2 regions of the Roseovarius tibetensis genome follow, and region 1 is predicted to be linked to the other one. Evidence: riboswitches for the same ligand, from Rfam matches in the RefSeq annotation. Region 1 holds a riboswitch; the other holds the start of a gene.
The links. Region 1 has a riboswitch for cobalamin ahead of ACROSR_RS15655 (TonB-dependent receptor plug domain-containing protein). Riboswitches for the same ligand answer to the same signal wherever they lie in the genome.

Region 1 (3,007 bases):
CTGTCGCTGAAATCCGTGTCTCCGGTCTTTGACGCGTTCACCTCGGCATGGCTGGGCGCGCTTGTCGTGCTGTTTCTCAACACCGCCGCCTATTCGGGCGAGATCTTCTACGGCGCGCTGCGCTCGATCCCGCGCGGTGATGTCGAGGCCGCCGATGCCTATGGCTTTTCGGGCCTGCCACGCTTTCGCAAGATCATCTGGCCCACGATGCTGCGGCTGGCCTGGCCCGCCTATACCAACGAGGCGATATTCCTGTTTCACGCCACCACATTGGTCTTCTTTTCCGGCTTCCCGGCATGGCAGCAACGCGGTGACGCGCTTTATTACGCCAATTTCTTTGCCGACAAGACCTTCAATCCCTTCGTGCCCTACCCGATCCTCGCGGGCTATTTCATTCTGCTGACTCTGGTGATCATCGGCATCTTCGGGCTGATCAACCGGCGTCTCAACCGTCACCTGCCGCAAGCGGCGCGGCGCGGTCTGCGATTGCGTCTGAACGTGATCCGATGAGCACCGGTCCGCGGGTCCTGATCCTGCTGCCCGCCGCCGGGGCGTCGTCGCGGATGCGCGGCCGCGACAAGCTGCTGGAACCGGTGCGCGGCCAGCCCCTGTTGCGTGACCGTGTGGCAGCGGCGCTGGATCTTGGGCTGGATGTCGCGGTGACGCTGCCGCCCGACCGGCCCGAGCGTGCCGACACCTTGCGGGATCTCGTCGGCCCACGCCTTCACCTGATGACCGTGAACGATGCGGCGACCGGTATGTCGGCCTCGCTGCGCGCCGGGGCGGATCGGGCGCGCGCGGGCGGTTATGCCGGACTGATGGTGGTCCTGCCCGACCTGCCGGATCTCTTGACGCAGGACTTGAAGACCGTTCTGCAAGCTAATGATTCAAGGTCGATCCTGCGCGCAACCTCTCAGGATGGCCGCGCCGGTCACCCGGTGATCTTCCCGGCCGATGTCCTGCCGACCCTGGCGCGGCTGACGGGAGATGACGGCGCGCGCGACATTCTGCGCACGCATCCCGTGCGCCATCTCGCCCTGCCCGACACACGCGCGACCACCGATCTTGACACGCCCGAGGCCTGGGCGACGTGGCGCGCACGCAACGGCGGCTGACCGGCGGACATTTTCTCTTTGCAATTCGGTCCGGTTTCAGTACCGTCACACCACTTTGGTCCGGGCATGATCTGTCCGGGTAATAGGGAACACGGTGCGGCCCCCGACAGGTGGCCAAGACCGCGACTGCCCCCGCAACTGTAAGCGGTGAGCGAAGCCGGACCCATGTCACTGTCGCGGACCCCGCGATGGGAAGACCCGGCAAAGCCATGACCCGCAAGTCAGGAGACCTGCCGAAGTGATCACCCTATCCGGGCGCGGGGCGCGCACTGGATAACGGTCTTTTCCGTAGTGGTGGCACTTTCACCGTCTGCGGAAAGGTATGCCTTTCCAACGACTTATCGTTTGGAACACCAATGCCGCCACGCGGCACCAATAGGCATGACATGACATATCTCAAGATGACCACGGCCAGCGCGCTTTGTGCGCTCTGCACCACACCCGCACTTGGACAAGAGGTTCTAGACCTCGACACGATCACCGTGACCGCCAACCAGACCATCACCCGGCTGGCGCGCAGCGGCTCAACCGTCGAGGTGATCGATGCAGATGCGATCCGGTCCGCGCCCCGCGCCCGCATCGGCGACGTCCTGACATTCGAGCCGGGCATTTCCGCCTCGGCCAACGGGCCGCTTGGCACGACCTCGACATTGCGCATCCGGGGGCTTGGCGGGGCCTATGTGCCGGTATTGATCGACGGCATCGACGTGACCGACCCCGCCAGCAGCGGCGGCGGCTTTGATTTCGGCGGGCTGACCAATGCCGGGCTGGGCCGGATCGAGGTGCTGAAAGGCTCGCAATCGGCGCGCTACGGTCTCAACGCCGTGGGCGGCGTGGTCAACATCGAAAGCCTGCGCCCCACCGAGGACGGCGTGCACGGCTTTGCCGAGGCCGAGGCCGGGCAATACGCCTTCCGGCGCGGCGTTCTCGGCCTGACCGCGCGCACCGACCGCACCGATCTCGCATTCTCGATCAGCCGGATCGAGACCGATGGCTTTTCGGCGTCGGCCTTCGGAACCGAGGATGACGGGTACGAGGCGACACAGGCCAATCTTTACGCACGCCACCAGCTTACCGACACTTTCGCGGCGGGCCTCAGTGCGCTTTACATCGACAGCCGCGCCGAGTTCGACGAGTTCGGCGGCGATGGTGCGCCCCCCTTCGACGAGTACAACAACCGCGAGGTGACGGGCGTGCGCCTGTTCACCGAACTGGACACAGGGCCGGTCACCCACGAGCTGTCCGTGTCGACCTTCGAGACGGATCGCGTCAGTTTTTCCAACGGCACCGGGGATCGGTTCAAGGGCGAACGCGACCGCATCGAGTATCGGGGCAGCTATGATCCGGGGGGCATCTGGACGCTTAATTTCGGCGGCGACTACACCGAGGAAGAGGATCTCAACCAGACCATCGACCTGACCGGCCTGCAGGCGGAACTTCTGGTCGCCCCGCTGCGGACCCTCGATCTGGCGTTCTCGGTGCGGCATGACGATCATTCGAAATTCTCGGGCGAACTGTCGTCGCGCGCGGCCCTTGCCTGGCGGCTGCAGGACGACGTGATCCTGCGCGCCTCGGCCTCTGACGGGTTTCGCGCGCCGACGCTGTCGCAGCTCGACCCGTTCTTCGGCAACCCGGACTTTCAGCCCGAAACAAGCACCAGCTATGATATCGGCCTGGAAAAGCGGTTCGCCGGCGAGGGCTTCGTCCGCGCGACGGTCTTCTACACGGAAATCGACGACCAGATCGCCTTCGATGGCAATTCGACCCGCTGCGCCAGCAGTTTCGGTTGTTTCGAGCAGGGCGATTTCACCGGCGAGGGGCTGGAACTCTCAGGACGCTATGTCATCAACGATGCGCTGGTTCTGAACGGGGCCTACACCTATACCGATGCG
Region 2 (3,007 bases), on a different contig from region 1:
CGATCGCGCGGGATGCGGCGTTTTCCTTCACCTATCCGCATCTTCTGGAAGGCTGGCAGGAGGCAGGTGCGCAGATCATGCCGTTTTCTCCGCTTGCCGATGAGGCCCCGCACCCGGATGCCGATCTGGCCTGGCTGCCCGGCGGGTACCCAGAGCTGCACGCAGGCGAACTTGCCGCCGCCGAAAGGTTTCGCGCAGGCCTGCGCGCGCACGCGCAAACCCGCCCCGTGCATGGCGAATGCGGCGGCTACATGGCCCTGGGCGAAGCGCTGATCGACAAATCCGGCACCCGGCACCGGATGGCAGGGCTGCTCGGGCTTGTCACCAGCTATGAGAAACGCAAATTCCACCTTGGCTATCGGCGGGCGGTCCTTGAGGCCCCATTGCCGGGATTCTCTCCGGGCACGGCGCTGCGCGGGCACGAATTCCACTATTCGACCATTCTCGAACAGCCCGATGCGCCATTGGCGAAGGTGTGCGACGCCGATGGCTCTCCGGTGCCCGAGACAGGCTCGCGCCGCGGCCTGGCCTCGGGGACGTTCTTTCACCTTATCACCCAAGAGGAAGGCGCATGACCGGCTTTGTCAGTTTCGTGAGTTCGGGGCCCGGCGATCCCGAACTTCTGACACTCAAGGCCGTGGATCGGCTGAAGCGCGCGGATGCCGTGCTCTTCGATGACCTGTCTTCCGGCCCGATCCTGGGACATGTGCGCAGCGGGGCCGATCTTGTCGGGGTCGGCAAGCGTGCGGGGCGGGCCTCGCCCAGGCAGACCCATGTCAGTCAGCTTCTTGTCGACTACGCGCAGATGAACCAGCGCACAGTGCGGCTGAAATCTGGCGACAGCGGCATTTTCGGACGCCTCGAAGAAGAAATCACTGCGCTCAAGGCTGCAGGCATCCCCTTTGAAATCATCCCCGGTGTGCCTTCGGCCTGTGCAGCTGCCGCCGCTGCGGGTATTCCGCTCAGCCGCCGACTGACTTCGCGGCGTGTCCAGTTCATCACCGGGCATGACGTGACCGGACAGTTGCCAGACGACATGAATATCGCAGCGCTTGCCGATCCGACCGCATCCACGGTCGTTTTCATGGGCAAGCGCACCTTTCCCAAACTTGTGGACACGCTGCGCGGAGCCGGGCTGCCCGGAACCACGCCGGCGCTGCTGGCCGAGGGAGTCAGCACCGAGGCGCAACGTATCGAACGCCACACGGTGCAGTCGCTGGCAGACCAGCTGACCCAAGAGGTCAGCGACAATCCGGCGCTCATCCTTTTCGGCTCGCTTTGCGAGGATTAGGCCCAACTTCATCACTTGTTCGCCATCCGATGACCTGCAATACTCTCAATCACGGTGACGTGTTCAGCGTCTTAATAGGGAACCGGGTGCAAGACCCGGACTGCCCCCGCAACTGTAAGCGGCGAGCGTAATGGAAAACCACTGGCCCCTCCGGGCTGGGAAGGCCGGACACGCAGCGACCCGCAAGTCAGGAGACCTGCCGTATAAGAGCGAACCCGCCGCGCATGCGGCGCATCTTGCTGCCGGAGGGGCAGCCATAGAAACGAGGGATACCCCATGCATATCGAACCCGGTGTCGTTGACGGCGCCAAAATGGCATTTGCATATACGACCGCAGCCGGCGCGACCGGCTATACAGCAAAACTCGCACTGGAAGACCTGCGGGCGCATGACGCAGGTTCGTTTGCCGTAAGGACGCTCTTTGCAGCCGTCGGCACATTCGTCTTTTTCGAAGTCCTTCCGCATTTCCCGGTAGGGATCTCCGAGGTGCACTTCATTCTCGGCACGACATTGTTCCTGCTCATGGGAGCCGCACCGGCCGCAATTGGCCTCGCGTTCGGCCTGTTGCTTCAAGGGATGCTTTTTTCCCCGACGGACATGCCGATGTATTTCGTGAATGTCACCACCCTGCTGGTGCCGCTTTTCGCCATCACCGCGCTGGCACGACGGACCATTCCGCAAACCACGGCATATGTTGACCTGGACTATTCCAGCGTTCTGAAACTCTCCGCCATGTATCAGGGCGGCATTGTCGCCTGGGTCGCCTTCTGGGCGTTCTATGGCCAGGGCGCCGGCGCCGAGATATTCCAATCCGTCTGGACATTCGGCGCGGCTTACATGCTCGTGCTCCTTGTCGAGCCGATTGCCGATCTGGGCATCCTAGCCGGGGCCAAGGCCCTGCGCGGGATGGAGCGTTCGCGCCTGTTCACCCATCGGCTGTACAACGCCGCGTAGGCTTGCCATCGCAATCGAAGCTCGGGTCCCGCATACGGGCCCGGGCTTCCTCGTGCGTGGAAACCGACATGACACAACTTGATATCCGGCTCGTGGGCATCGGTACCGGCAGCCTATCGCATATCACGCTGGAGGGGGTACAGGCACTGCGCGACGCCGCCCTGATCCTCGTGCCGCACAAGGGGCAGGGCAAGGACGACCTCGCCGAGATTCGATACCAGATCATAGCGGCCACGGGGTCCCGGGCCGCTGTCGCTCAGTTCGAATATCCAGAGCGCGCTCCCGCCTTGCCCTATCAAGAGCGCGTCGCCCGCTGGCATGACGAGATCGCCCGTCGCTGGCAAGCGACCATCGCGCAGGCCGGGGTCGATGGCCCTGTCGCGCTTCTGGTCTGGGGGGATCCATCGCTCTACGACAGCACGCTGCGCATTGCCGCGCGCCTGCATCCCACCCCCTCCGTCCGGGTCGTGCCGGGCATCACGGCGATACAGGCGCTGACGGCGGCCCATGCAATCCCGCTCAACACGGTGGACGGCGCAGTGCAGATCACGACAGGGCGCCGTCTGCGGGCGTCCGGAATGCCACAGGATCAAGACACGGTGGTCGTGATGCTGGACGGACAATGCGCGTTCCAGCACCTCGATACGGCAGGGCTGCACATCTGGTGGGGCGCCTATCTCGGTTCAGACCATCAAATCCTGCTCGAAGGCCCTCTCCATGAAACAGTCGACCAAATCGTGAAGGCCCGTGCGACAGCACGGG

Region 2: linked by a shared signal. The riboswitch ahead of ACROSR_RS12185 (energy-coupling factor ABC transporter permease) and the one ahead of ACROSR_RS15655 (TonB-dependent receptor plug domain-containing protein) in region 1 are both predicted to bind cobalamin.

The regions. Positions count from the first base shown of each region.
Region 1 is NZ_JBPBBB010000030.1:29,769-32,775, forward strand. It holds gene ACROSR_RS15645 (ABC transporter permease) at 1-510, shown strand, start outside; gene ACROSR_RS15650 (nucleotidyltransferase family protein) at 507-1,115, shown strand; cobalamin riboswitch at 1,155-1,367, shown strand; gene ACROSR_RS15655 (TonB-dependent receptor plug domain-containing protein) at 1,502-3,007, shown strand, end outside.
Region 2 is NZ_JBPBBB010000017.1:37,315-40,321, reverse strand. It holds gene ACROSR_RS12195 (cobyrinic acid a,c-diamide synthase CobB) at 1-575, shown strand, start outside; gene cobA (uroporphyrinogen-III C-methyltransferase) at 572-1,291, shown strand; cobalamin riboswitch at 1,327-1,509, shown strand; gene ACROSR_RS12185 (energy-coupling factor ABC transporter permease) at 1,568-2,245, shown strand; gene cobF (precorrin-6A synthase (deacetylating)) at 2,314-3,007, shown strand, end outside.